DNA from 2 places in the Streptomyces sp. NPDC020192 genome. Region 2 is predicted to be linked to the other one. Evidence: riboswitches for the same ligand, from Rfam matches in the RefSeq annotation. Region 2 holds a riboswitch; the other holds the start of a gene.

Region 1 (14,763 bases), on a different contig from region 2:
CTTGATCTGCCAGAAGGCGTTGTCAGCAGGGCGGGCGTTGTACGCGGCCAGGAAGGAATCGTGCGCCGGCCTGGTCCCCTGGTGCTCGGCCCACAGCCACTGGGCGTAGGTGGCGAATCCCTCGTTGAGCCAGATGTCCCTCCACCGCGCCACGCTCACCGAGTCGCCGAACCACTGGTGGGCCAGTTCGTGCACGATGGTCGTCTCGTTGCGCACGGCCGAATAGGCGGGCTTGCTCTGCACCTCCAGCGAGAAACCGGCCTCGGGCATGTCGTCCACGATCGCGCCGGTCTCCTCGAACGGGTAAGGCCCGAAGACCTGCGACCAGTAGTCGGTGGCGGCGGCGGTGACGGCGTAGACGTCGACGCTGTTGCTGTTCTTCAGCACCGGGTCGATCGCGACGTAGATCGGAATGCCGCCGGGGGTCCGCCCGGTGCGCACGTCGAACTTCCCGATGGTGGCGGTCGCGAGATAGGTCGCCATCGGTTTCGACTCGCGCCAGTGGGTGTACGTCGAGCCGTCCTTGTCGTACGTCGACACCAGCCGGCCGTTGGAGACGGCGGTGAGGCCCTCGGGTGCCTTGATCCGGATGTCGTAGGTGGCCTTGTCGGAGGGGTGGTCGCTGGACGGGAACCAGGTGGAGGCGGCGTTGGGCTCACAGGCCACGAAGACGCCGTCGGAGGTCTTCATCCAGCCGTACTTGGAGCCGAACACGATGGGCCCGCTGAGGGGCTGGGGTATCCCGCCGTAGGTGACGGTGACGGTGAAGTCCCGACCCCGGGCGACGCTGTGGCGCGGGGTGACGACGATCTCGTCCCCGGTGCGCGTGAACTCGGCCCGTCTGCCGTTCACTTCGACGCCGCTGACGTCCAGTTGCTGGAGGTCGAGGTCGAAGGAGGACAGGTTCTGGGTGGCGCGTGCGGTGAGCGTCGTACGGCCGTCCAGACGGCCGGTGTCCGGGGCGTAGGCGATGTCGAGGCCGTAGTGCAGGGCGTCGAAGCCGCCGTTGCCGAGGTTCGGGAAGTAGGGGTCGCCGATGCCGGGGGCGCCCGGAGTGGGGGCGGGAGCGGCGGCGATGAGCAGGAAGGAGGCCGCCGCGGTCGCGACAGCCCCCAGACGTGCCGAACGGGAGAGTGCCATGCGTCGTCCCTTTCGAGCGTGTACCGATCAGTGGTCGGACACGGACGACTCTGCACTCTCCCGTTCAGGCATGTACATGACTTTGCCCAGTTGTCATGTGCTACTTGTCGGTTGACTCCTGGGTCTCGGGGGCCCCGGGGGTCTCCTCCTCGGAGGCCGGCTCAGAGGCCTCGGTGGCCTCCGCGGTCGTCTCTTCCGCAGTCGCCTCCTCCGAGGTCTCCTCGGCAGCCTCCTCGGCCAGTTCCGCCGCCACCGCCGCCGACGTCTCCGCCGACTCCGCGAGGACCTCGTCGGCGACCAGCTCGGCGGCCTCCTTCGCGGCGGTCAGCAGGACGGTGTCCTGCGGGGCCTGGTCCGCGAAGTTCTCCGGGTGGTGGCAGGCGACCCGCTGGCCGGGGCGCAGCTCGACGAGCTGCGGCTCGGTCGTCCTGCAGATCTCCGTCGCCTTCCAGCACCGGGTGTGGAAGCGGCAGCCGCTCGGCGGCGCGATCGGCGAGGGAACGTCGCCCTTGAGCAGGATCCGCTCGCTCTTGGCGTTCTTCCGCTTCGGGTCCGGGATCGGCACCGCGGACATGAGCGCCTTGGTGTACGGGTGCATCGGCGCCTTGTACAGCGAGTCCCGGTCGGCGAGCTCCACGACCTTGCCGAGGTACATCACCGCGATCCGGTCCGAGACGTGCCGGACGACCGAGAGGTCGTGCGCGATGATCACGTACGTCAGGCCCAGCTCCTCCTGGAGGTCGTCCAGCAGGTTCACGACCTGCGCCTGGATCGACACGTCCAGCGCGGAGACCGGCTCGTCCGCGACGACCAGCTTCGGCTTCAGGGCCAGCGCGCGGGCGATGCCGATGCGCTGGCGCTGACCGCCGGAGAACTCGTGCGGATAGCGGTTGTAGTGCTCGGGGTTGAGGCCGACCACCGACAGCAGCCGCTGCACTTCCTTCTTGATGCCGCCCTCGGGCTCGACGCCCTGGAGCTTGAAGGGCGCGCCGACGATGGTGCCGATGGTGTGGCGCGGGTTCAGCGACGAGTACGGGTCCTGGAAGATCATCTGCACGTCGCGGCGCAGCGGACGCATCCCGCCGACGCCGAGGTGCGTGATGTCCTTGCCCTCGAACTCCACCGTGCCGGCGGTCGGTTCGAGCAGCCGGGTGATCAGCCGGCCCATGGTCGACTTGCCACAGCCGGACTCGCCCACGACGCCCAGGGTCTCGCCCTTGCGCACCTCGAAGTCGATGCCGTCGACGGCGCGCACCGCCCCGACCTGCCGCTGCAGCAGGCCCTTGCGGATCGGGAAGTGCTTCTGGAGCCCGGTCACCTTCAGCAGGATCTCGCCGTCGGAGACGGCGGCCTCCTCGGTGGCGGCACCTTCACTCTGCGCGGGGATGCTCACTTTTTCGTCGCTCACAGCTTCGGCGCAATCTCTTCGGTCCAGATACGCTCCCGCTGCTCCTGCGTCATGTGGCAGGCCGCCCAGTGTCCGCTGCCGACCTCGGTCAGCTCGGGCCGGACCGTGCGGGTGACGTTGTCCTTCGGGATGTCCGCGTACGGGCAGCGCGGGTTGAAGGCACAGCCGGACGGGACGTTGATGAGGGAGGGCGGGGAGCCCTTGACCGGGATGAGCCGGTCGGTGTCCTCCCGGTCCAGCCTCGGCATCGAGCCGAGCAGGCCCCAGGTGTAGGGGTGGCGGGGCGCGGAGAAGACCTCTTCGGCCGGCCCGCGCTCCACGCACCGGCCGCCGTACATGACCAGCAGGTCGTCGGCCATCTCGGCGACCACACCGAGGTCGTGCGTGATCATGATGACCGCGGAGCCGAACTCCTTCTGCAGGTCCCGGATCAGGTCCAGGATCTGCGCCTGGACGGTGACGTCCAGAGCGGTGGTCGGCTCGTCGGCGATGAGCAGCTCGGGGTTGTTCACCAGCGCCATCGCGATCATCGCGCGCTGGCGCATACCACCGGAGAACTCGTGCGGGTAGCCGTCGACGCGCTTGGCCGGCTCCGGGATGCCCACGCGGTCCAGCATCTCGATCGCCCGTTGCTTGGCGACCTTCTTGCTGACCTTGTGGTGGACCCGGTAGGCCTCGACGATCTGCGCCCCGACCGTGTAGTAGGGGTGCATGGCGGACAGCGGGTCCTGGAAGATCATCGCCATCTTGCGGCCACGCATCCGCCGGACCTCGTCCGGGTCGGCGCCGATCAGTTCCTGGCCGTCCAGCCACACCTCGCCGGAGACCCGGGCGTTGGCCTGACGGTGCAGGCCCATCACGCCGAGCGAGGTGACGGACTTGCCGGAACCGGACTCGCCGACGATGCCCAGGGTCTTGCCCCGCTGCACGTCGAAGCTGACTCCGTCCACCGACTTGACCAGGCCGTCGTCGGTGTTGAAGTGGATACGCAGATCGCGTACGGAGAGGAACGCGTCGTCGGCGTCGGAGGGGGCGGAGCCGGCCGGTTCGCCGAGCGCCGCCTTGTCGAGCTTGCTCACGAGTACCTCACGCGGGGGTCGATGGCTGCGTACACCAGGTCGACGACGAGGTTGCAGAAGACGATGAAGAACGCGGCGACCAGGGTCACGCCCATCACGATGGGCAGGTCGTTGTCCTTGATGGCCTGGATGGAGTACGCGCCGACACCCTGCAGGGAGAAGACCGTCTCGGTGAGCACCGCGGTACCGATGAGGGTGCCGAAGTCCATGCCGAAGATGGTCACGATCGGGGTGAGCGTGGAACGCAGCCCGTGCTTGGTGACGACGACGGCCTCCTTGAGGCCCTTGGCACGTGCCGTCCGGATGTAGTCCTCGCTCATCGTCTCCAGCATGCCCGCCCGGGTGAGCCGGGCGTAGGTGGCGGAGAAGAGGAACGCGAGGCTGATCCAGGGCAGCAGCAGGTGCCAGGCCCAGTCGGCCGGGTTCTGGGTGAACGGCACGTAGTCCGTGCTGTCCCAGATGGGCCACTGGTAGACGAACAACGCGTTCATCACCTGGCCGGTGAAGAAGATCGGGAGGGAGACGCCGGCGAGCGCGATGAACATCGAGATGCGGTCCACCGGCTTGCCCTTGCGGAGCGCCGAGATGACACCGGTCGTCACACCGAAGATCAGCCAGATCACCGCCGCGCCGACGGCCAGCGAGAAGGAGACCGGGATGCGCTGCTGGAGCTGGGGCCAGACTTCGACGTGACTCTTGAAGGAGTACCCGAAGCAGGGGGCGCTGCAGTGCGTCGCGTCGGGGCCGAACTTGTAGTCGGCGCCCACGAACAGGCCCTTGATGTAGTCCCAGTACTGAACGTAGATGGGCTGGTCGAGACCCAGGTTGTGCTTGATCGCGGCGATGGACTCGGGGTTGGCGTCCTTGCCGACGTACTGGGTGGCCAGCTGGGTGGCTGTCTGGCCGCCCAGACGGGGGACCAGGAAGAAGATGGCGAAGGTGACTGCGCTGACCACCAGCAGCAGTACCAATGCGCCGAAGACGCGTCGGATGATGTACGCAGCCACAGCTGTGCGGCTCCGGGTGGCCGGGGCGGTGTGTGTCCGCCCCGGCCACCCGGTGCCTTCACCTGCCTTTCAGGGGTATCCGGCCTGCTGTTACTTCGAGGAGCTCATCAGCAGGTAGTCGTACATGCCGAGGTACGCCTGCGTGACCGTGACGTTGGTCGCGGACGTGGGCCTGATCAGCAGGTTCTTGCGGTAGACGAGCGGGACGATCGAGGCGTTGTCCTGCACCATCTTGTCGATGTCACCCCACGCCTTGGTGCGGGCGGCGGCATCGGTGTTGGAGATGGCGGCCTTGAGCGCCGCGTTGATCTTCGGGTCGTTCAGCTCGCTGAGGTTGTTGCCGCCCGAGGGCTTGATGGCCGAACCGTCGACGATCTGGTCCAGGAAGCCGTAGCCCGTGGGCCAGTCGGCACCCCACGCGGTCATCATCATGCCGAGCTTGTGGTCGTGGACGTAGCTCGGGACACCGGCGAAGTTGGAGAAGTACTTACCGGCGGGGAACTGCTTGATGTCGGCGTTGATGCCGACGGCCTTCAGCGAGTTCTGGATGGCCGTGGCGGCCGCGACCTCGGCGGGACGGTCGGAACGGGCCGTCAGCGTGGTGGAGAAGCCGTTCGGCTTGCCGCACTGCTTCAGCTCGTCCTTGGCCTTGGCCACGTCGCCCTTGTTGCCCGGGGTCGGGTACTCGTCGAACTTGGTGTAGCCGTTGACGCTCGGCGGCAGCAGCGTGCTGGCGACGTCACCCTTCGGCGCACCACCCATGGCGTCGAGCGCCGACTGCTTGTCGACCGCCCACTGGACAGCCTTGCGGCAGTGGACGTTGTCGAACGGCGCGACGTGCTGGTTCAGCGCCATGTACGAGGTCGCGCCCGCGTAGGAGTTGTCCGTCTCCTTGGCGTACTTGCCGCTCAGGATCTTCGGCTGGGTCTGCGGCTGCACACCGGCGCCGGCGATGTCGGCCGTGATCTTGTCGGCCAGCAGGTCGTTGTCGATCGAGACCGGGTTGACCTTGAACTTGACGTCGATCTTGTCCGGCAGCGCCTTGCGGATCGGGTCCGTCTTCGGGTCCCAGTTCGGGTTGCGGACGAGGCTGGCGCTGGCGCCCTCCTGGTACGACGCGAACTTGTAGGGGCCGGAGGACACGATGTGCTGGACGTACTTCGCGCCGTCGTCCTTCGCCTGCGGCACGGGGGCCGTCTGGGAGAAGGTCGCCAGGTAGTCGAAGTCGGCGAACGGCTGGTTCAGGTGGAAGACGATCGTGTTGTCGTCCGGGGTGGCGATGGAGTCCAGGCCCTTCTTGTCCTTGTAGGGGCCCTGGTACTTGTCACCGCCCTGCAGGTACGACTTGAAGTACGTCGGGCCGTTGGACAGGGCCTCGGGCGCGAAGTTGGAGCGCTCGATGGCGTACTTGACGTCCTTGGACGTGATCGGGGACCCGTCGTCGTACTTCAGGCCCGGACGCAGGTGGTAGGTCCAGGTCTTGGCGTCCGGGCTCGGCGTGCCGAGGGACGTCGCGAGGTCCGGGACGACGGTGAGGCCGTCCTTGCCGGCGGCCGGCTTGAACGTGACGAGCGTCCGCGCGTACAGGCGCGAGAAGTTCTGCACGAAGCCGTAGTAGGTGTTGCCCGGGTCCAGGGAGTCCGGCACGTCGGAGTCCTCCAGCGTGACCGTACCTCCCTTCTTGCTCGACGCGTTGACGATGGAGTCCAGCGCCGCGTCCTTTGTTCCGTTGCCGCCACTGCTGCTCTTGCCGCCCCCGCCGCCGCACGCGGCCGCGCCCAGGGACAGCACCGTGACCGACGCCACGGCGGCCATAACCCTTCTCGTCTTCACGTTGTGGAAAGCCCCTCTATCGATGGATCACTTGCTGCGAGGGTCGAGCGCGTCACGCAGCCCGTCACCCAGCAGGTTGAAGGCCAGGACGGTGATGAAGATCGCCAGTCCGGGCACGAACATGTACTGCGGATCTGCGGTGTAGAGATCCACGGCGTTGCTGAGCATGCCGCCCCAGGAGGCCTGCGGCGGAGCGATGCCGACTCCGAGGAAGCTCAGCGCGGCCTCGAAGAGGATGTTCGTCGGGATGATCAGCGTCGAGTAGACGAGGATCGGCGCGACGAGGTTGGGGAGCAGTTCCCGGAACAGGATGTACGGGCCGCGGGCTCCCAGGCTGGTGGCGGCCTCGACGAACTCCCGCCTGCGCAGGGTCATCGTCTGAGCGCGCACGATACGCCCGATGTACGGCCAGCTGAAGAAGCCGATCACGAAGATCAGCACGGAGATCCGCAGCGGCAGGCCGTTGAGCCCGAAGAAGCCGTCCTGCACCGAAGCTGAGATGGCGATGGCGAACAGCAGCAGCGGGAAGGCCAGGAAGGTGTCCATGAGCTTGCTGATGAGACTGTCGACCCAGCCACCGTAGTAGCCGGCCACGACGCCCAGCACGGTACCGATGACCACCGAGAGGAGGGTGGCGCCACCGGCGACCAGGAGGGAGACCCACGAACCGTCGATGATGCGGGCGAGCATGTCGCGGCCGTACTGCGGGTCCAGGCCCAGCGGGTGGGACCAGCTCATGCCGCCGAAGCCGCCCTTGGGCGCGAGGAGCGCCGGGTCGATGAGGTCCTGGTGGAACTTGTCCGGGTCCAGCCCGAAGATCCACTCGATCGGCTTGGCGAGCACCGCCATCAGCACGAGCAGGATGACGACGACCCCGCCCGCCACGGCCACCTTGTCCCGCTTGAACCGGGTCCAGGCGATCTGACTGAGAGAACGCCCTTCGATCTGGCTCTTCTTGGCCCCGGCGAGCACGGACTCGGGCGGCGCGCCGGCCTCTGCCCCGGTGGTCTCGATCGGTGCGGTCACAGTTGACCTGACCCCTCTCGCCGGTGGTGACCGGCCTTTGTCCGCCGCTGTGGGCGGCTTGGTTCACTTACCTGCGCCGGCCGCACGTGGGTGACGGCCCAGAGATCCAGCTGTTCCTGTGACTGGTTCGATCACAGGATCGATGGCCTCGCGTCTTGAGAGGCGAGTCTTCAACGCGCTCTAGATCACGCGCCAGATCTGATGGAGAAAGTATGCGTAAACGTGATGCCGCCTAGGGGATTCCGTTATCCGAACAGCGAGGGCCGCCTGCCGGACATGGACATCGAGGACACCCGAGTTCGAACCGGATGGACATACGAGGCAGTTGCGAGCCGAGCCACGCAATGGTGACCGGTGTCACATTTCCGGCCATTTGGGGGTGACTCAGTAGGGCCGTGGGCTCGTGTACCCATAGCCGGGGCCGGCCGCCGGCGCCGGTGCCGCGTGGGCCTCGCGGTCGTAGAACGGGCGGGCGTTGGCCCGCATCCACATCACGACCGGGTCGTAGTCGTCGGTCATCGCGACCGTCGACACCGGCAGGCCCTCGGGGACGGCGCCGATGGACTGCTGCATCATCGCGCGCACCGAGTCGACGGCGGCCGGTGAGGTGTCGTACACGTCGAGGCCGATCGCCAGGTACGGCGCGCCGAGCGCGGGCTGCACCCAGGCGCGGCGCAGGGAGCGCAGGGCCTGGGTGCGGTGGGCGTTCTGCGCGAGCAGGGCGTAGAACTGCGGGATCTCGACGCCGGGTTCGGTGAGCCGGAGGGGACCCGCGGGCTGGCGGTCCAGACCGGTGGCGATGCGGCGCAGGTCCAGCCAGGGGATGCCGACGCCGCCGCCCGGGGCGTGCGGGTTGAGCCAGAGGCCGTAGTGGTCGGAGTAGAGGGTGCGGGCCACGTCGAGGCCGTCGACGACCTCGTACGACCGGTTCCAGCCGCTGGCCGACAGCTCCTGGGCGGAGGTGACGCAGGGGGCGTACTGGAAGCCGTCGACCTCCATGTTTCCGTACTGGGCGTCCGGGGAGCCGGCCTGGCCGTGCCAGAGCAGCATCCAGATCTGGCCGGAGGAGGGGGTGGCGAGGGCGCGCAGCAGGGCCTCGTAGGCGTCGTAGCGTCCGGGCGTGACCTGGCGCAGCGCATTTTCCACCCCGCCGCCGACGCTGCCGCTGTGGCTCGCGCTCACCTGTCGTGCCCTTCTGTGCAGTGCCCCGTGTTGGGGACAGCTTATTCGCCTACGGGCTCGGGGCCCTCAGGTCCGCCGCCCCTCCGTCGGCAACTAGTGGCCGTACTGATAGAAGGGCCTGACGTTCGCCCTCAACCAGGTGGCCACCGGGTCGTCCGTCACGTCCAGGAGGACCAGGCTGACCGGCCACGCGACCGGGACCTTGCCCAGGGCCCGGCCCAGGGCGTCCAGGGGGCGGGTGCGGAGGTCGCCGTCCCACTGGGAGAGTTCCACGCCAACGAACATCACCGGGTCGTCCGTCTCGATGGCGGCCAGGCACCGGCGGGCGGTGCGGACCACGCCGGTCCCGGCGAACTCGGCGGACGCGGCGGAGAGGAAGTCGACCGGGTCGTCCTGCCAGTCGGGCTCGAAGAGGCGGACCCGGCCGCCGGTGTCCGGGCCGTCCAGCTCGGTGCGGCCCGCGCGGCACAGCTCGGCCACCGCGGCCGGCGGGAGCGGGACGCCGACCAGGGCGTCGGGGTTCACGGCGATGCCGACCTGCGCGGGCAGGCCGCGGGCGAACTCCACGGCCGGGGCGATGGTGTACGCCATGTGGGAGCCGGCCGCCTGGCGCAGCTGCTCCTCGGAGCTGAACACCGGGACGTAGGCCTGGCCGTCGAGCTCCAGCGTGGGCAGGTCGAGCGGGCCGCTGCCGGGGCCGCCGCCGTTGGGCAGCGGGATCCACAGGAAGCTGCGGCCCAGCACCTCGATGATCCGGCCGGCCGCGGCCGGTATGCCGAGGGAGGCCGAGAGCACCTCCTCCAGCTCGTTGCCGGGCCAACCGCCGTGCGGGTGGGGGTGCGTCTGTGCCGGGAAGTCCGCGGGAAAGTCCGCCGGGAAGTCCATCTGCCTACCGCCTGCTGGGAACCACTGCTGTGACCATGAAGGCTAGCGGGTACCTGTGACAGTCCCCTCACCGTGTGAACACACTCCCCTCATCCGGCGAAGGTGATCCGGTGCAAAGCGTCCGCCGCCGAGCGGTCCAGCAGGGTCGCGGAGCCGACGCCCGCGGGCAGCTCGCCGCGCTCGACCGCGGCGAGCAGGCGGGCCGTCGTACGGCGGTGGCGGGTGAAGGCGTAGCGGGAGACGCCCCGGCCGCGCTCGCGCTGGCCCTCGCGGGCCGTCTCGGGGGCCACGTCGAGCAGGAGCAGGTGCAGGGTGCCGCCCCTGCGGCGGGCCTCGCGGGCGAGCCAGCCGCGCACCCAGCGCTGCGTGCCGCAGTCGTGCACGACCACGCCCTCGCCACCGCGCAGGGCCCGGCGCAGGGCGGCGTAGTGGGCGAGGCGGACCAGCGGGCGGTAGAGCGCGTAGGGGATGAAACGGGGGACGCGGGCGTCCCAGCGGTCGCGGGCGTCCTGGGAGTCGATGCGCCGGCCGGTCACCGCTCGGTGCATCAAGGTCGACTTGCCGCTGCCCGGCAGGCCCGTGATCACCACCAGGTCCTCGGCGCCGAAGAGCAGGGCACGGGGGCCGCGGCCCGACCGGTCGCGCAGGTCGCGGACGACGGGGGCCGGGGCGGAGGGCTGCTTCGGCACCGCGATGCCGCTGGTGGCGGTGGCGTACACCGAGGTCCTGTTCACCGTGATCGTCCTCCCCAGTCGATTCAGTAAGAGGCATGCCCATGAAACGTAAAGAGAAGGTAATTGACGGAGGTCGGCGGTGAGGTCCGCGTCCTGCCACAGGCCGGTTACAAAAGCCCGGTCGGCGTGCGATGATGTGGCCGCCAACTGCATACCGGCCGTTTGAATCCGCGCGGGAGAGTCCCCAGCAGCCTTCGCTGGGGCGCCGAAGGAGCAAGTCCCTCCCTTGAATCTCTCAGGCCCCGTTACCGCGCGGGCGAGGCACATCTGAAAAGCGGGCCGCTGTGACAGTGGCTCCACCCAAGGTGCAAGCCGCGATCGTCCTTGTGGCGGTCCCGGCGAACCTCTCAGGTTCCGATGACAGATGGGGAGGAACGTTCCTCGCCCGTTCTTGCCTGCCCTGGGAGACGACCGACCGATGAGCAGTACCGAACCCACTGAGCCGCGTCATACCGCGCTGGACGCGCTGCACCGCTCGCTCGGTGCGACGATGACCGACTTCGCCGGCTGGGACATGCCGCTGCGCTACGGCTCCGAGCGCGACGAGCATGTCGCGGTGCGCACCAAGGCCGGGCTGTTCGACCTCTCCCACATGGGCGAGATCACCGTGACCGGCGCCGAGGCCGCCGCCTTCCTGAACCACGCCCTGGTCGGCAACATCGCCTCCGTCGGCGTCGGCCGCGCCCGTTACACCATGATCTGCCAGGCCGACGGCGGCATCCTGGACGACCTGATCGTCTACCGGCTCGCCGAGACCGAGTACATGGTCGTCGCCAACGCCTCCAACGCCCAGGTGGTCCTGGACGCCCTCACCGAGCGCGTCGCCGGCTTCGACGCCGAGGTCCGCGACGACCGGGACGCCTACGCGCTGATCGCCGTCCAGGGCCCGGAGTCCCCCGGCATCCTGAAGTCCCTCACCGACGCCGACCTGGACGGGCTGAAGTACTACGCCGGTCTGCCCGGCACCGTCGCCGGCGTCCCGGCGCTCATCGCCCGCACCGGCTACACCGGTGAGGACGGCTTCGAGCTGTTCGTGAAGCCGGAGCACGCGGTGGAGCTGTGGCAGGCGCTGGCCAAGGCCGGCGAGGGCGTCGGCCTGGTGCCGTGCGGCCTGTCCTGCCGGGACACCCTGCGCCTGGAAGCGGGCATGCCGCTGTACGGGCACGAGCTGTCCACCTCCCTCACCCCCTTCGACGCCGGGCTGGGCCGCGTGGTCAAGTTCGAGAAGGAGGGCGACTTCGTCGGGCGCGAGGCGCTGCGGCAGGCCGCCGAGCGCGCCGAGCAGAACCCGCCCCGGGTGCTCGTCGGGCTGATCGCCGAGGGCCGCCGGGTGCCGCGCGCGGGGTACGCCGTCGTCGCCGGCGGCGCGGTGATCGGCGAGGTCACCTCCGGCGCCCCCTCCCCCACCCTGGGCAAGCCGATCGCCATGGCCTACGTCGACGCGGCGCACGCGGCGCCCGGCACCGAGGGCGTCGGCGTGGACATCCGAGGCAGCCACGAGCCGTACCAGGTCGTGGCGCTGCCGTTCTACAAGCGCCAGAAGTAGAGACTGGGCGCGAGCGCGTCCCGGCGCGGGCCCGGTCCCGTGGCGGTACGTGACCCTGCGCACATTTGCCCGTTCACCAGCGGTTTTCGCAGTCCCCCTTCATCAGCACTCCCGCGCGTACAGGAGAATTCAGGCCATGAGCAACCCCCAGCAGCTGCGCTACAGCAAGGAGCACGAGTGGCTGTCGGCCGCCGAGGACGGCGTCTCGACGGTCGGCATCACGGAGCACGCGGCCAACGCGCTCGGCGATGTCGTCTTCGTCCAGCTCCCCGAGGTCGGATCCACCGTGACGGCGGGCGGGGACTGCGGTGAGCTGGAGTCGACCAAGTCGGTCTCCGAGCTGTACTCGCCGGTCACCGGTGAGGTCACCGAGATCAACGAGGACGTCGTCGAGGACCCGTCGCTGGTGAACTCGGCCCCCTTCGAGGGTGGCTGGCTGTTCAGGGTGCGCGTGGCGGAGGAGCCGTCCGGCCTGCTCTCCGCCGACGAGTACACCGCCTTTTCCACCGGCGAGGAGTCGTAACCGCATGACCGTCCTGAACACGCCGCTGCACGAGCTGGACCCGGAGATAGCCGCCGCGGTCGACGCCGAGCTGCACCGCCAGCAGTCCACGCTGGAGATGATCGCCTCCGAGAACTTCGCGCCGCTCGCGGTGATGGAGGCGCAGGGCTCGGTGCTGACCAACAAGTACGCCGAGGGCTACCCGGGCCGCCGCTACTACGGCGGCTGCGAGCACGTCGACGTCGCCGAGCAGATCGCCATCGACCGGATCAAGGAGCTGTTCGGCGCCGAGTACGCCAACGTCCAGCCCCACTCCGGCGCCTCCGCCAACCAGGCGGCCCTGTTCGCGCTGGCCCAGCCCGGGGACACCATCCTCGGCCTGGACCTGGCGCACGGCGGTCACCTGACCCACGGCATGCGGCTGAACTTCTCCGGCAAGCAGTTCAACGTGGTCGCCTACCACGTGGACGCCGAGACCGGCCTGGTCGACATGGCCGAGGTCGAGCGTCTCGCCAAGGAGCACCGTCCGAAGGTGATCATCGCCGGCTGGTCGGCGTACCCGCGGCAGCTGGACTTCGCCGAGTTCCGCCGGATCGCCGACGAGGTCGAGGCGTACCTGTGGGTCGACATGGCGCACTTCGCCGGTCTGGTCGCGGCCGGGCTGCACCCGAACCCGGTCGAGCACGCGGACGTGGTCACCTCCACGACCCACAAGACCCTCGGCGGCCCGCGCGGCGGCATCATCCTCGCCAAGCAGGCCTTCGCGAAGAAGCTGAACTCCTCCGTCTTCCCGGGCTTCCAGGGCGGCCCCCTGGAGCACGTGATCGCGGCCAAGGCGGTGTCCTTCAAGGTCGCGGCGAGCGAGGACTTCAAGGAGCGCCAGCGCCGTACGGTGGAGGGTGCCCGCATCCTCGCCGAGCGCCTGACGGCGGACGACGCACGCGAGGCCGGCGTGAACGTGCTCTCCGGCGGTACGGACGTGCACCTGATCCTCGTCGACCTGCGTGAGTCCGAGCTGGACGGCCAGCAGGCCGAGGACCGCCTCCACGAGGTCGGCATCACGGTCAACCGCAACGCCGTCCCGAACGACCCGCGTCCCCCGATGGTCACCTCGGGTCTGCGCATCGGTACGCCCGCCCTCGCGACCCGCGGCTTCACGGCCGAGGACTTCGCCGAGGTCGCGGACGTGATCGCCCAGGCGCTGAAGCCGTCCTACGACGCGGAGGCCCTCAAGGCGCGCGTGAAGGCGCTCGCCGACAAGCACCCGCTGTACCCGGGTCTGACCAAGTAAGTCCCCGGTGGGGCACCCTGGGAGGGTGCCCCACCACCCCCTGTTTACTGAGGAGTGACCGTGGCCATCTCGGTCTTCGACCTGTTCTCGATCGGCATCGGCCCGTCCAGCTCCCACACGGTCGGCCCGATGCGCGCGGCGCGCATGTTCACCCGCCGCCTGCGCAATGAGGGCCTGCTGGGCTCGGTCGTGTCCGTGCGCTGCGAGCTGTACGGCTCGCTCGGCGCGACCGGCCACGGCCACGGCACCCCGAAGGCCGTCCTGCTCGGTCTGGAGGGCGCCTCGCCGCGCACGGTGGACGTCGAGACGGCCGACGAGCGGGTGGCGGGGATCAAGGAGTCGGGCCGCATCTCGCTCCTCGGTGAGCAGGAGATCGCCTTCGACTTCGACCGGGATCTCGTGCTGCACCGCCGCAAGGCCCTGCCGTACCACGCGAACGGCATGACGATCTGGGCGTACGACGCCGAGGGCGCCGAGCTGCTGTCGAAGACGTACTACTCGGTCGGCGGCGGCTTCGTCGTGGACGAGGACGCGGTCGGCGCGGACCGGATCGTGCTGGACGACACGGTCCTGAAGTACTCCTTCCGCACGGGCGACGAGTTGCTGCGCCTGACGAAGGAGACGGGCCTGTCGATCTCCTCGCTGATGCTGGAGAACGAGCGGGCCTGGCGCACCGAGGACGAGATCCGCGCCGGTCTGCTGGAGATCTGGCGGGTGATGCGCGAGTGCGTCCAGCGCGGCATGTCCCGCGAGGGCATTCTCCCCGGTGGCCTCAAGGTCCGCCGTCGCGCGGCCGTCTCGGCCCGCCAACTGCGCGCCGAGGGCGACCCGTTGGCGCACGCGATGGAGTGGATCACGCTCTACGCGATGGCCGTGAACGAGGAGAACGCGGCCGGGGGCCGGGTGGTGACGGCCCCGACCAACGGCGCGGCGGGCATCATCCCCGCGGTCCTGCACTACTACATCAACTTCGTGCCGGGAGCCGACGAGGACGGAGTGGTCCGCTTCCTGCTCGCGGCGGGCGCGATCGGCATGCTCTTCAAGGAGAACGCCTCCATCTCCGGCGCCGAGGTCGGCTGCCAGGGCGAGGTCGGCTCCGCCTGCTCGATGGCGGCGGGCGCGCTCGCGGA
Region 2 (14,763 bases):
ACCGCGGGCCCACGGCCTGCGCGGCCGCGGGTATCACCTACCGGCAGCTCGACTACTGGGCGCGCACCGGCCTGGTCGAGCCGAGCGTGCGGCCCGCCTACGGGTCGGGCACCCAGCGGCTGTACAGCTTCCGGGACGTGGTCGTCCTGAAGATCGTGAAGCGGTTCCTGGACACCGGGGTCTCGCTGCAGAACATCCGCACGGCCGTCCAGCACCTCAGGGAACGCGGTTTCCGTGACCTGGAGCGGATGACCCTGATGAGCGACGGCGCCACGGTGTACGAGTGCACCTCCCCGGACGAGGTCCACGCCCTGCTCCAGGGCGGTCAGGGCATCTTCGGGATCGCCGTCGGTGTGGTGTGGCGGGACGTGGAAAGCGCTCTCTCCCAGTTGCACGGTGAGCGCGTCGACACGGGCGAGACGCTTGTCGGGCACAACCCCGCGGACGAGCTGGCACGCCGTCGTAACCGGGCGGTCTGACCGCCGTAGCGCGCGCGATCGGCCTCCCGCGCCGGGGCATTGTCAGTGCCGTGGTGCAGCATCGGAGATGTGAGACGTGCGCCGACCATCCTCCATCTCGACATGGATGCCTTCTACGCCTCCGTGGAGCAGGCATCCAAGCCGAGCCTGCGCGGAAAGGCGGTCGTCGTGGGCGGGCTCGGGCCGCGCGGGGTGGTGGCCACCGCGTCGTACGAGGCACGGGTCTTCGGGGTGCACTCGGCGATGCCGATGGGCCAGGCCCGCCGGCTGGCGCCCAACGCCGCGTATCTGGTGCCGCGCTTCGGGCTGTACCGGGCGATCAGCGAGCAGGTGATGGCACTGCTGCGGGAGCTGTCGCCGCTGGTGGAGCCGCTGAGCCTGGACGAGGCGTTCGTGGATCTGGAGGCCGGGGGGACGGCCTGGGACGCGGAGTCGGCGCGGCTGGCCGGGATCAAGCTGCGCGCGGACATCCGGGCGGTCACTGGGCTCACCGGGTCGGTGGGGCTCGCCGCGTCCAAGATGGTCGCGAAGATCGCCTCCGAGCAGGCCAAGCCGGACGGCCTGGTGCTCATCGAGCCGGGGACCGAGCGGGCGCTGCTGGGGCCGATGCCGGTGCGGACCCTGCCGGGGGTGGGGCCGGCCACGGGGGACCATCTGCGGCGGGTCGGGATCACCACGGTCGAGGAGCTGGCCGAGGCGGGTGAGGACGAGCTGGTACGGCTGCTAGGCAAGGCGCACGGGCACGCGCTGTACGCCATGGCGCTGGCCCGTGACGACCGGCCCGTGGTCGCCGAGCGTGAGGCGAAGTCGGTGTCGGTCGAGGACACGTATGACGTGGACATCCATGACCGGCTGCGGATCGGGCTGGAGGTGCAGCGGCTCGCCGACCGGTGTGTGGGACGGCTGCGCGGGGCCGGGCTGTCGGGGCGGACCATCGTGCTCAAGGTGCGGCGGTACGACTTCTCGACCCTGACCCGCTCCGAGACGCTCCGCGGGCCCACGGACGATCCGGCGGTCGTCCGGGAGGCGGCGGGGCGGCTGCTGGACTCCGTGGACACCACGGGTGGGGTACGGCTGCTCGGTGTGGGTGTCTCCGGGCTGGCCGATTACACGCAGGAGGATCTGTTCGCGCAGGCCATGCCCGTGCCTCCGGCGGAGGAGCCGGAGGCCGGTGTGACCGAGGTCGTTCCGGAGCGGACGGTGGCTGTCGAGCGGCAGTGGCGGGCCGGGCAGGATGTGCGGCATGCCGAGTACGGGGCTGGGTGGGTGCAGGGGAGTGGGCTGGGGCGGGTGACGGTGCGGTTCGAGACGCCGCAGTCCCCTCCGGGGCGAGTGCGGACGTTTTTTGTGGGGGATCCTGCGCTGGAGTCTGCCGAGCCGTTGCCGTTGGTTCCGGTCTTTGCCCACCCGCCCGCCCGTCTCGGTCGGTCCCACAGTGACCGACACGGGGCTCCGCCCCGGACCCCGGACGCGGGCGGCGGGAACGGGGGACAGGCCTCGGGCGGGACTCGGATTCCGATCGACGCTCAGGCCCCGGATGAGGCTTGGGTCTCGGGCGGGGCTCGGGCCGAGGGCCGTGCCTCGGATGAAGTGGCCTCGGACGAAGCTCAGGTTCGGGCCGAGACCCAGGGACCCGATGGAGTCCAGGCTTCGGGCGGGGCTCGGGCTCGGGTGGAGACTCAGGGCCCCGATGAGGCTCAGGTCTCGGAGGAAGCTTGGGTTCCGGTAGCGGACCGGGCCTCTGATGGCGCTCAGGTCTTGAGCGAAGCTCAGTCGCCGGTCGTGACCCGGGTCCCCGATGAAGCTCGAGCCTCGGAGGAATCTCGGGTTCCAGTTGAGCTCCGGGCCGCTGACGAGGTTCAGGCTTCGGGCGGGGCTCGGGCTCGGGTCGAGACTCAGGGCCCCGATGAGGCTCAGGTCCCGGAGGAAGCTTGGGTTCCGGTCGAGACTCAGACCCCTGATGAGGCTCAGGCCTCGGGCGAAGCTCAGCCTCCGGTCGTGACCCAGGCCCTCGATGAGGCTCAGGTCTCGGATGAATCTCGGGTTCCGGTCGAGCCCCAGGCCTCTGGCGAGCCCAGGTCTCGGGCGAAGCTCGGGTTCCGGTAGCGGGCCGAGCCTCTGATGGTTGTCGGGTCTCGGGCGGGGCTCGGGTTTTGGTTGTGGCCCAGCCCCCTGATGAGCCCCAGGCCTCGGGGGAAGCTCGGCCTCCGGTCGAGCCTCAGGTCCCCGATGAGCCCCAGGCTTCGGGCGAAGCTCGGGTTCCGGTCGAGGCGCAGGCTCCCGATGGAGCTCGAGACTCGAAGGAAGCTTGGCTTCCGGTGGGGGTTCAGGACTCCTCCGAACCCGCCAGTTTGCCGAAGTCCCGGTCCGGGACCGAAGGGGGTGGGGCCGTGTCGAGGCCGTAGTGGTGGTAGAGCTGGAGTTCCTGTTCGGGGGAGAGGTGGCGGCCCACGCCGAAGTCCGGGGCGTCCTTGATGAGGGCGCGGTCGAAGGGGACGTGGAGGGTGCCTTCGACCAGTTCACTGGGCTCCAGGGGGACGAAGGCGTCGCGGGAGAACAGGCCGGTGCGTATGGCCGCCCACTCGGGTACGCCGGTCGCGTCGTCCAGGTAGACCTCGTCGACAGTGCCGATCTTGGCGCCGTTGCGGTCGAACGCCTTGCGGCCGATCAGGTTGCGCGGATCGATGTCGGTCAGCACGGTCCCTCTCCCTCCACGTGGTCGCAACTCATCCGTAAGCACTACAAAAGAGCACATTCACGGAGGCGGCCACTCGAGAGCTCGGCCGTTGACCTCGCTGGTAACCTGATGTCGGCTGCTGAACCCGTGCGGGAGAGTCCTCCGAGCTCTTCGGAGGCGCCGAAGGAGCAAATCCTCCCCGGAATCTCTCAGGCCCACGTACCGCACGGACGAGGTCACTCTGGAAAGCAGGGCGGATGTCGACGGCTTCCGCCCTCACCGACGGTGAAAGCCGGGACCCTCGGGCGCCCGGTGAAGCTCTCAGGTTGAGATGACAGAGGGGGAGGCCGTCGGGGTACCCGCGCCGTGGTGCCCCTCGAAGGTCGCGTCAGACCAGGAGGCCTCCGCAATGACCGCCCATCGCATTCCGCTCTCCGACCTCGAAGCAGGCATTCCCTTCGAGCAGCGCCACATCGGGCCCGACCAGGAGGCGCGGGCCAAGATGCTCGCGCACGTCGGTTACGGCTCGCTGGACGAGCTCACCGCCACCGCGGTCCCGGACGTGATCAAGAACGCCGACGCCCTCGATCTGCCGGGCGCCCGCACCGAGGCGGCGGTCCTCGCCGAGCTGCGCTCCCTCGCCGACCGCAACCAGGTCCTCGGCTCCATGATCGGGCTCGGGTACTACGGGACCTTCACCCCGCCCGTCATCCTGCGCAACGTCATGGAGAACCCCGCCTGGTACACGGCCTACACGCCGTACCAGCCGGAGATCTCCCAGGGGCGGCTCGAGGCCCTGCTGAACTTCCAGACCATGGTCGCCGACCTGACCGGGCTGCCCACCTCCGGTGCCTCCCTCCTCGACGAGGGCACCGCCGCCGCCGAGGCGATGGCGCTGTCCCGGCGCATGGGCAAGAACAAGAAGGGCCTGTTCCTGGTCGACGCGGACGCGCTGCCGCAGACCATCGCCGTCATCGAGACGCGTGCCGAGCCGACCGGCGTCGAGGTCGTCGTCGCCGACCTCAGCGAGGGCATCCCGGCCGACATCGCCGCGCGCGAGATCAACGGCGTGCTGATCCAGTACCCGGGCGCCTCGGGTGCCGTACGCGACATCAAGCCGGTCATCGACCAGGCCCACGAGCTGGGTGCCCTGGTCACCATCGCCGCCGACCTGCTGGCCCTCACCCTGCTGACCTCGCCGGGCGAGCTGGGCGCGGACATCGCCGTCGGCACCACCCAGCGCTTCGGCGTGCCGATGGGCTTCGGCGGTCCGCACGCCGGCTACATGGCCGTACACGAGAAGTTCGCGCGCAGCCTGCCCGGCCGGCTCGTGGGCGTCTCCGTCGACGCCGACGGCAACAAGGCCTACCGGCTCGCGCTGCAGACCCGTGAGCAGCACATCCGCCGCGAGAAGGCCACCAGCAACATCTGCACCGCCCAGGTGCTGCTCGCCGTGATGGCCGGCATGTACGCCGTCTACCACGGGCCGGAGGGGCTCCGGGCCATCGCCCGGCGCACGCACCGGTACGCCGCGATCCTCGCCGAGGGGCTGAAGGCCGGCGGTGTCGAGCTCGTCCACGGCGCCTTCTTCGACACCGTCACCGCGCGCGTGCCCGGCAAGGCCGCCGAGGTCGTCGCCGCCGCCCGGGAGAACGGCGTCAACCTGTACCCGGTCGACGCCGACCACGTCTCCGCGGCCTGCGACGAGACCACCACGCGGGCCGCCCTGGACGCCGTCTGGTCCGCCTTCGGTGTCAAGGGCGACATCGAGGAGCTGGACGCGACCGCCGCCGACGCCCTCCCCGAGGGGCTGCTGCGCAACGACGCCTACCTGACCCACCCGGTGTTCCAGCAGCACCGCTCCGAGACCGCGATGCTGCGCTACCTGCGCAAGCTCGCCGACCGCGACTACGCGCTCGACCGCGGCATGATCCCGCTGGGCTCCTGCACCATGAAGCTCAACGCGACCACCGAGATGGAGCCGGTCACCTGGCCGGAGTTCGGCGGGCTGCACCCGTTCGCCCCCGCGGAGCAGGCCGAGGGCTACCTCACGCTCATCCGCGAGCTGGAGGAACGTCTCGCCGAGGTCACCGGCTACGACAAGGTCTCCCTCCAGCCCAACGCCGGCTCGCAGGGCGAGCTGGCCGGTCTGCTGGCCGTCCGCGGCTACCACCGGGCCAACGGCGACGAGCAGCGCACCGTGTGCCTGATCCCGTCCTCCGCGCACGGCACCAACGCGGCCAGCGCCGTGATGGCCGGCATGAAGGTCGTCGTCGTCAGGACCGCCGAGGACGGCGAGATCGACGTCGAGGACCTGCGCGCCAAGATCGAGCAGTACCGCGACGAGCTGGCCGTGCTGATGATCACCTACCCGTCGACGCACGGCGTCTTCGAGGAGCACGTCGCCGACATCTGCGCCCGGGTGCACGAGGCGGGCGGCCAGGTGTACGTCGACGGCGCCAACCTCAACGCGCTGGTCGGACTCGCCAAGCCGGGCCACTTCGGCGGTGACGTCTCGCACCTGAACCTGCACAAGACCTTCTGCATCCCGCACGGCGGCGGCGGTCCCGGCGTCGGCCCGGTCGCGGTGCGCTCGCACCTGGCGCCGTACCTGCCGAACCACCCGATGCAGCCGGCCGCGGGCCCGGAGACGGGCGTGGGCCCGATCTCGGCGGCTCCCTGGGGCTCGGCGGGCATCCTGCCCATCTCCTGGGCGTACGTCCGGCTGATGGGCGGCGAGGGCCTCAAGCGGGCCACGCAGGTCGCCGTGCTCTCGGCGAACTACATCGCCAAGCGCCTGGAGCCGCACTACCCGGTGCTCTACACCGGCCCCGGCGGCCTGGTCGCGCACGAGTGCATCATCGACCTGCGCCCGCTGACCAAGGCGACCGGCGTGAGCGTGGACGACGTGGCCAAGCGCCTGATCGACTACGGCTTCCACGCGCCGACGATGTCCTTCCCGGTGGCCGGCACGCTGATGATCGAGCCGACCGAGTCCGAGGACCTGGGCGAGCTGGACCGGTTCTGCGATGCGATGATCGCCATCCGCGCGGAGATCGAGAAGGTCGGCTCGGGCGAGTGGCCGGCGGAGGACAACCCCCTGCGGGGCGCCCCGCACACCGCCGCCGCGCTCGGCGGTGACTGGGCGCACGCCTACAGCCGCGAGGAGGCCGTCTTCCCGGCCGGTGTCTCGGCCGCCGACAAGTACTGGCCGCCGGTACGCCGTATCGACCAGGCCTTCGGCGACCGCAACCTGGTGTGCTCCTGCCCGCCGCTGGACGCGTACGAGGACTGAGTGAGAGGGCCCCGTCCGGTTTCCGGACGGGGCCCTGCCGCATGTCCGGGCGTCCAGGGCCTAGGCCGTCGCCAGCGCCACCTCGGTCGACTTGATCAGGGCGACGACCTCGGTGCCCGCGGTGAGGCCCAGGTCGGCGACGGACTCCTTGGTGATGGCCGAGGTCAGTTCGCCGCCCCGGATGGCGATCTTCACGGTGGCCATGGCGGCGCCGGTGGCCAGGTCCCTGACGGTGCCCGGCAGCTGGTTGCGGATCGAGACCCGGCCGACCGGGGCGGTGGCGAGGGAGACCTCGGTGGACTTCACCAGGGCTCGTACCGCGGTGCCCTCGGTGAGGCGGAGGTCGCGGGCCGCTTCCACGGTGATGGCCGCCGTGAGGTCCTGGCCACCGTCCAGCCGGAGCTTGACGGTGGCCATGGCCTCGCCGGGGCGGACCTCGGTGACGGTGCCGGGGAGCTGATTGCGGATGCTCAGGGTCATGGCCCCACACCGTAATGCGCGGGGGCGTTCAGGCCGGGTATGCGTGCGTCTGTGCCGCTTTGACCGTCGCCCAGACCGGTGCACCCGGGTGCAGATCCAGCTCGGCGGCGGCGACCGTGGTGAGGTCGGCGGCCAGTTGGAGTTCGCCGGTGAGGTCGGCGCGGATCTGGTCGCCGTACGGCTCCAGTCCCTCGACCTCGCAGCGCCACAGGTTCCGGGCGCTGGCGCCGGTCGGCCGGTCCCGGAACAGGGTGACGGCGGCGGGCGGGAACGCCACGAAGACCGGCCCGGACAGGACCTCCGTGGTCGTGATGGACGGCCCGGCGTCGAGCCGTACGGCATGCCCGTCCGCCTGTCCCCGGTAGAGGTTGAGGCCGACGAGCTGGGCGATGTAGCCGGTGCGTGGGTGGCGGGCGATGTCGGAGGGGGTGCCCTCCTGGACGACCCGGCCGTGCTCGATGACCACCAGCCGGTCCGCGAGCACCATGGCGTCCAGCGGGTCGTGGGTGACCAGCACGGCGACGGCCTCGAACTCGGCCAGATGGCGGCGGAGCTGGGCCCGGACCTCCAGGCGGGTACGGGCGTCCAGGGCGGCCAGCGGCTCGTCCAGGAGCAGCAGCCGGGGGCGGTTCGCCAGGGCTCGGGCAAGGGCCACCCGCTGGGCCTGCCCGCCGGAGAGCCGGCGCGGCTTGGCGTGGGCGTGGTCGGCCAGGCCCATGCGGTCCAGCCAGGCGGCGGCCCGCTCCCGGGCCTCGGCCTTGGACGCGCCCTGGCAGCGCGGTCCGAAGGCCACGTTGTCGAGGGCGGTCAGATGCGGGAAGAGGAGATAGTCCTGGAAGACCACTCCGACCGGGCGGGACTCCGGGCGCGTGCCCTTCAGGGAGGCGCCGTCCAGCCGCAGATGGCCGTCGGACAGCGGGACCAGACCGGCCAGGGCGCGCAGGGCGGTGGTCTTGCCGGCGCCGTTGGGTCCGAGCAGCGCGACGACGTCCCCGGGGGCGGCGGCGAGCGTCACGTCGAGGCGGAACGCGGCCCGGTCCACGACGAGGTGGGCGTCGAGGCCCTCGTCGCCCGCCTTTCGCAGGCCGGCTCGGGGGGCGTCGATGTCGGTCATGGGTCTGTACGTTCGCACATGCGTCGGGTCGGCCGCCACGCTCACGCTCCCGTCATCCAACGGTCCCGCAGCCCCGCCAGCACCGCGATCGACACCGCGAGCAGGACCAGGCTGAGGGAGATGGCGGCGTCGGGGTCGTTCTGCAGGGCGAGGTAGACCGCGAGGGGCATGGTCTGGGTGCGGCCGGGGAAGTTGCCCGCGAAGGTGATCGTCGCGCCGAACTCGCCGAGCGCACGCGCCCAGGCGAGGACCGCGCCCGCCGCGATGCCAGGGGCGATCAGCGGCAGGGTGACCCGGCGGAACGCGGTGAAGCGGGACGCGCCGAGTGTGGTCGCCGCCTCCTCGAAGCGCGGGTCGGCCGCACGCAGGGTGCCCTCGACGCTGATGACCAGGAAGGGCATCGCGACGAACGCCTCCGCGACCACGACCCCGGCGCTGGTGAACGGCAGGGTGATCCCGAACCAGGCGTCCAGCCACTTGCCTATGACTCCGTTGCGGCCCAGCGCGAGCAGCAGGGCCACACCGCCGACCACCGGCGGCAGTACGAGGGGCAGGGTCACCAGGGCCCGGACGAACCCCCGGCCGGGAAACTCCGTACGGGCCAGCAGCCAGGCCAGCGGCACGCCCAGGACCAGGCTCACGGCCGTCGCCGCCGTGGCGGTGACCAGGGACAGCTGGAGCGCCTGCCACACCTCGGTGCCGGCCAGTTGGTCCGGCAGGCTGCGCCAGGGCGCGCGGATGACCAGCGCGACCAGCGGCAGCAGCAGGAACGCCAGGGCCAGCAGGCCCGGCAGCAGCAGCGGCAGCGGCACCCCGAGCCGACCCCCCGTGCCGACGCGGCGACGCCGCGGCCGGTCCGTGCGGGGACCGGTCGCGGCGCCGGGCTCGAGAGACGAGGTCACGGCTTGAGGAACCCGGCCTCGCTCAGCACCTTCTGGCCCTCGGCGGACTGCACGAGGGCGATGAACGCCTGAGCGGCGGCGGCGTTCGGCGCGTTCTTCAGCAGGACGATCGGGTAGGCGTTGACCGCCTTGGCGGACTCGGGGAACTCCACGCCCTGCACCTTGTCGCCAGCGGCGTGCACGTCGGTCTTGTAGACCACGGCGGCGTCGGCCTCCTTGAGCTCCACCTTGGTCAGGGCGCTCTTGACGTCCTGCTCGTAGGAGGCCGGGGTGAGCTTCAGGTGGCCGGCGTCCAGGGCCTTCTGCGCGGCGGCGCCGCACGGCACCGTCTTGTCGCACAGCACGACCTTCAGGCCGGACCGGGTGAGGTCCTTCAGCGAGGCCACCTTGTGCGGGTTGCCCGGCAGGGTGGCGATCTCCAGCTGGTTGCGGACGAAGGTGGCCGGGGTGCCGGCCGCGTCCTTCTTGTCCGTCACGATCTTCATGGTCTTGGGGCTGGCGGCGGCGAAGACGTCCGCCGGGGCGCCGCCGGTGATGCTCGCGGCCAGGGTGTCGCTGCCGCCGAAGTTGAAGGTGACCTTGGCGCCCGGGTGCTGCTGCTCGAACTCCTTGCCCAGGGTCGTGAAGCTCTCCTTCAGGGAGGCGGCGGCGAACACCGTGACATCGCCGGACAGCTTCGGCGAGCCGGACGAGCCCGACGACGCCGAGGTGTCCTTGGACGTGGCCGAGTCCGACGAGTCGGAGGACGAGGAGCAGGCGCTCAGGGTCAGCAGGGCGGCGGCTCCCGCGCCGGCCACCTGCAGCATCCGCCGGGTCCGGCGCACGGAACGGGTCATTACGGATCTACTCCTCGAGTTCTGTGGAACAAGCGTCGCGCCCTGGCACGTCCGGGGAACCGGGCCATGCGGCGATGATACTGCCGCATCTGCCAGGGGTAAGTCTCCTGTCACATCGCATGAGCTGCGAACTTGTGCGGTGTAGCTTGCATGTGCGTTTGTACGGCGCACCCGTGCGGGTACCGTCCAGCGGGAGGTAGTCGCAGATGACGCTCGCGCAACTCGCCCTGACCGGCGATCCGGCCCGGCTGACCGTCCCGGAGCTGCTGCGCTGGCCGTAGCACCGGGTGGACGTCGGCTTCGACTGCGCGACCAGCGGCATCCAGCGCCACCGCTTCACCGGACCGCGCCTGTACGACGTCCTCGCCGACGCCGGCCCGGACTTCGACCCGGCCCGGCGCCGAACGCTCCGCTGGAAGGGCCGGAATCTGCCGTTTGTCGTCTGCGGCGTCGTCGGGGCTGGTCGCGTCCGCGCGGCGGTAGCCGCATGTCGGACTCAGTCCCGCGCCCGCCACGCCCGGTCACGCAGCAGCGGCGGTTCCGTGAACCGCACGCCCGTCGCGTCCCGCGAGGCGTTGGCCAGGGCGGGGCGACCGGGTTGAACGGGCTCTCGCTCATCGACCTGGCGCCCAGCGGGCCGATCGCGTCCGCCGTCTCCATGACGTGCACCTCGGTGCGCGGCACGTCGGCATACTGCGGGAGCCGGTAGCGCCCGCGTACGGCGTCCTCGATGGCCCGGTAGCCGGTGCAGCGGCACAGGTTGCCCTTGAACGCCCTCGGCAGATCGGCGAGTTGGTCCTCCTTCAGGGCTGCCGTGGTCACCAGGAAGCCGGCCGTGCAGAAGCCGCACTGGAAGCCCGCGCCGCAGCCCTTCTTCACCCCGAACCAGCCGCGTTCGCGCAGATAGGTGCGCAGACACTGGCCGGGCCGGGGCTCCTCTTCGTGGGACCGCCCGTTGACCTCGACCCTCATCGCTGCCCCTCCTCCGTCAGCTCCCGGCGGATCTCCTCCGCCAGCCGCAGTGCCATGTGCCGCCGCCACTCGGGCAGTCCGTGCATGTCGTCGAACCACTCGCCGTCCGCGACGGCCCCTTCGAGACCCGCCCGCAGCGCCTCGGCCGTCGGCGGCAGCGGGAACCACAGCCGCACCGGGCGGACCGTGGCGGCGGTGACGGTGACGGTGAGGGAGTGGTCGACCGGGTCGAGGGTGCCGATGACGAGGGCGGCCGAGCGCCCGAGGCCGTACAGCGAGGTCTGGCGGTACGCCGTACGGCAGGCCAGGGCGCGGGCGGGCAGGGTGACCTCACGACCGCGCTCGACGGCACCTGCCTGCTCCTCGCCCAGGACGGCTCCGGGCGCCGCGTGAAGGCCGCCGACGTCGTCACCGGAACGGGCCGCACGGCGTGGCCATGTTCCAGATCTCGAACGAGGCGAGGAAGGCCCGGCAGCACTGTTCGAAGAGGGGCGCCGCCTGGGCGATCAAGTCCCGGGCACAACGGGACAGTTGGGCGATGGTGCAGGTGGCGGCCAGCTCCAGCGAGCCGTCCGGGTGCCGTTGTACGGGCGTCCAGCCCATGCGGCTCAGGTCCACCAGGCGCCGCAGATGCGGCTGCGGCTCGGAGAACAGATACGTCCCGTCGCCGAGCCAGGCGTCCCCCGGCCGCCAGGGCGCGGGCCGCCTGGCGTCTCGTGTCTCGGCCACCGTGTTCAGGTCCATGGCCGGAAGTGAACCAACGGGAACCAGCCGAAACGACTGGTTCAGGACACGGAAACGGCGACGCTCCGGACGCTGCGACTGGGGGATCCACCAAGAGGCATTCCGTTGCCGGAGGCTGGCATTTACGATGCTTTCTCTCGCACTCACCTGGTGAATGCGAGAGGCCGGGGGATCTGCTCGCCGCCCGGCGGCCGTACGAGGAGCCAGCACATGCACGTCGAACACCTTCTGGGGGACGCCTCCCTCGGTCTGCGCCTGCTGTGGGCCGAGGACGCGCTGCTGCGGCGCGACATCAGCGGAGTGACCGTCACCGACCTGGAGGACCCGGCCCGGTTCGTGCGGCCCGGCGAGGTGGTGCTGAGCGGGCTGGTGTGGTGGTCGCCCGACGGTGGCTCCGGCAAGACGGAACGATTCGTCTCGGCCCTGAAGGATGCCGGGGCCGCCGTGCTGCTCGCGGGTGAGAAGACCCACGGGAGTGTGCCGGAGGATCTGGTCGAGGCGTGCGTGCGCCACCGTGTGCCGGTGGCCGGGGTGCCCGCGCACATCATCTTCCGGTCGATCACCGACACCGTGTACCTGCGGCAGTGGGGCGGGCTGAGCCGGCATCACGCGCTGCCGGAGAACGCGCGCATGCGGCTGAGCCGGCTGCTCGCCCAGGAGGCCGGACCGGATGCCGTCCTCGCGGAGGCCTTCGCCCACCTCGGCGGCACCGCCGCGTACGTCTTCACGCCGTCGGGCCGCACGGTCGCGGCCACCGAGGGCGCGCCGCCGGTGCCGGCGCGGGAGGCGGTCGCGCTCGCCGCCGACGGGGCCGGGATGACCGCCTCCGTCGACGCGGGCGGTGTCTCGCCGTACGAGCGCCGGCTGCTGTACCTGCCCGACCCGGACGGCGCCCCGCCGCGCATGCTGCACGAGGTCGCCGCCGTACTGGCCCACTGCCAGGAGGCCGGCGCCCGGCGCCCCTCGGCCGGGCCCCGCGCGGCGGACGAACTCGGCACCCTGCTGGCCGCTCCGGACGCACCCGAGGACGGCACGGTGGAGGCGGCGCTACGACGGTGCGGGCTGCCGGAGACCGGGCCGTACCAGGTGCTCGTCGCCGACGCCAGCGCGCGGCAGCCGGAACTGGACGGACGGCCGCTCGCCGAGGGCGCGTTGACGGAGCTGGCGGGGCATGCGGTGGCTGCGCGTGGCGGCGGCGCCGTGGGGGAGGTCGGCGGGGAGCGCGTGGCCGGGGACGCGGGCGGTGTCGTGCCGGTGGTCGCGCGTGCCGTGGCGGAGCCGGGGGAGGGCGCGCACCGCGCGGCGGGGGCCGTCGGGCGGTTGCCGGACGGGTGTGCCTTCGCGGTGCTGTCCGGGGTGCCGGACGGATGGGCGGACGAGGTGTGGTCGCCGGTCGCCGACTGCGCGCCCGGGGTCGTGCTGCACGGCGGCACCGGCGCGCCCGCCGCGGGACCCGAGGGGCTCGCCGGTGCGCTCGCGCACGCCCGCTACGCCCTCACCTCCGCCCGGACCACCGCGCCCGACGCCTCCCGCCTCACCGACGCCCGCTCCCTCACCACCCTCGACGCCCTGCTCACCGGCGTGCCGGCCGAGGTGCGCACCGCCTACGCCCGTACGGTCCTCGGCCCGCTGCTGGAGACCGGCCGGCCCTCCACCGCCGTCCTGCTCGGCACGCTGGAGACGTTCCTCGCCTGCGACGGCTCCTGGGCGCGTGCGGCACAGGCGCTGCACCTGCACGTGAACACCGTGCACTACCGGTTGGAGCGGATCGAGCGCCTGACGGGCCGTGACCTGTCCCGGCTACGGGACCGGCTCGATCTGTGGGCGGCGCTGCTGTGCCGGTGACCCCGCCGGGCCAAGGTCGTCAGACGCGGTCGATGTGCACGTTGGTGGACTTCACGCGCGCGGTGGCCTCCATGCCGACCTCCAGGCCCAGTTCCTCGACGGCCTCGCGGGTCAGCAGGGACACGAGCCGGTGCGGGCCCGCCTGGATCTCCACCTGGGCGGCCACGTCGCCGAGCTTGATCGCCGTGACGATGCCGGGGAAGGCGTTGCGCACGGAGGTGTAGGAGGCGTCCTCCTCGCCGCCGGCCGTCCTGGCCAGTTCGACCGAGAACGCGGCGAGATCCCTGCCGTCGATGAGCCGTCGCCCGGCCTCGTCGCGATGGGTGGCCACCCGGCCCGCGTCGGCCCAGCGGCGGGCGGTGTCCGGGCTCACGCCGAGGAGCCGCGCCGCCTGGCCGATCGTGTAGGACTGCATGCCGGTCACGATAGGGCCACCCGGCGGGAACCGTGGGCGTGGGGTTGGCCGTTGGGTATAACGCGATATAGCGTTAGTGCCGCATGATGGCTCCCCTCGGGGACGTTCTGAATCGGGGTGAGGGTATGGCGGCCGAGCTGCTGCCCACGGAGATGTCAGGTGGGTTGCGCGCCTCGCACGCGGACCGGGACCGGGTGGTGGACGTGCTGACGGGCGCCGCCGGAGACGGCCGGATCACGGCCGAGGAGCTGGACGAGCGGGTGGCGGCCGCGCTGTCCGCGCGCACGCTGGGCGAGCTCGCGGCGCTCACCGCCGACCTGCCGGAGGTGGCCGGTGAGACCCCGGCGAAGGGCGTCGTCCGGATCGAGCAGCGGGGCGCCTCGACGGTACGGGCGGACGGCTGGGCGGTGCCGCGCCGGATGGAGATCGAGTCCGCCTGGGGAGACGTGACCCTGGACCTCTCCGACGCGGTGATCGCGCACGGCGCGCTCGACATCGACCTAGACATGCGCGGCGGCACCCTGCGGCTGATCACCCGGCCCGGTGTGCTCGTCGACGCCGACTCGCTGGCGATCGAGTACGGCAAGACCAAGGTGCGTCCGGCCGGTGACCCCGGCGTACCGGTCGTGCTGCGCGTGGAGATACGGGGCCGGCTCAGCATGGGGGTGCTGGAGGTACGGCCGCCGCGGCGCTGGTTCGGCAGGTAGGGCGCGGGGGCGCCCTCCATTCGGCGCAGGCCTCAGCCCGTGTGCACCCGCGGCCGGCGCGGCCGGTCCGGTTCCGCCTCGCGCAGGACCTCTCGGGTGACCGGGGCGACCTCGCCCTGGCCGAAGAGGAAGAAGCGCAGGAAGTTGGCGAACGGATTGCCCTCGGTCCACTCGAAGTAGATGTGCGGGGTGCAGCCCGTCATGTCGCGGGCGTTGAGCAGCAGCGCGGCCAGGGCGTTCGGGATGGACGCGGACTCCAGGGTCAGCACCCGGTAGCGGTCGTGCAGCACCTCGCCG

The links. Region 2 has a riboswitch for glycine ahead of gcvP (aminomethyl-transferring glycine dehydrogenase). Riboswitches for the same ligand answer to the same signal wherever they lie in the genome.
Region 1: another riboswitch for glycine. It lies ahead of gcvT (glycine cleavage system aminomethyltransferase GcvT); the one in region 2 lies ahead of gcvP (aminomethyl-transferring glycine dehydrogenase).

What each region holds. Positions count from the first base shown of each region.
Region 1 is NZ_JBIRXG010000008.1:48,104-62,866, reverse strand. It holds gene ACH47Z_RS17295 (M1 family metallopeptidase) at 1-1,140, opposite strand, end outside; gene ACH47Z_RS17290 (ABC transporter ATP-binding protein) at 1,241-2,533, opposite strand; gene ACH47Z_RS17285 (ABC transporter ATP-binding protein) at 2,545-3,627, opposite strand; gene ACH47Z_RS17280 (ABC transporter permease) at 3,624-4,634, opposite strand; gene ACH47Z_RS17275 (ABC transporter substrate-binding protein) at 4,725-6,449, opposite strand; gene ACH47Z_RS17270 (ABC transporter permease) at 6,495-7,493, opposite strand; gene ACH47Z_RS17265 (enhanced serine sensitivity protein SseB C-terminal domain-containing protein) at 7,878-8,675, opposite strand; gene ACH47Z_RS17260 (enhanced serine sensitivity protein SseB) at 8,769-9,560, opposite strand; gene ACH47Z_RS17255 (AAA family ATPase) at 9,650-10,294, opposite strand; glycine riboswitch at 10,458-10,555, shown strand; gene gcvT (glycine cleavage system aminomethyltransferase GcvT) at 10,713-11,840, shown strand; gene gcvH (glycine cleavage system protein GcvH) at 11,977-12,363, shown strand; gene glyA (serine hydroxymethyltransferase) at 12,368-13,633, shown strand; gene ACH47Z_RS17235 (L-serine ammonia-lyase) at 13,694-14,763, shown strand, end outside.
Region 2 is NZ_JBIRXG010000019.1:8,490-23,252, forward strand. It holds gene ACH47Z_RS31155 (MerR family transcriptional regulator) at 1-479, shown strand, start outside; partial or broken gene ACH47Z_RS31160 (DNA polymerase IV) at 549-1,871, shown strand; gene ACH47Z_RS31165 (PRC-barrel domain-containing protein) at 2,806-3,177, opposite strand; glycine riboswitch at 3,297-3,391, shown strand; gene gcvP (aminomethyl-transferring glycine dehydrogenase) at 3,566-6,451, shown strand; gene ACH47Z_RS31175 (molybdopterin-binding protein) at 6,512-6,931, opposite strand; gene ACH47Z_RS31180 (ABC transporter ATP-binding protein) at 6,960-8,045, opposite strand; gene modB (molybdate ABC transporter permease subunit) at 8,087-8,947, opposite strand; gene modA (molybdate ABC transporter substrate-binding protein) at 8,944-9,783, opposite strand; partial or broken gene ACH47Z_RS31195 (hypothetical protein) at 9,990-10,187, shown strand; partial or broken gene ACH47Z_RS31200 (hypoxanthine oxidase) at 10,280-10,506, opposite strand; partial or broken gene ACH47Z_RS31205 (2Fe-2S iron-sulfur cluster-binding protein) at 10,558-10,755, opposite strand; partial or broken gene ACH47Z_RS31210 (FAD-binding molybdopterin dehydrogenase) at 10,752-11,499, opposite strand; gene ACH47Z_RS31215 (PucR family transcriptional regulator) at 11,710-13,344, shown strand; gene ACH47Z_RS31220 (molybdopterin-binding protein) at 13,364-13,759, opposite strand; gene ACH47Z_RS31225 (DUF1707 domain-containing protein) at 13,885-14,466, shown strand; gene ACH47Z_RS31230 (APC family permease) at 14,499-14,763, opposite strand, start outside.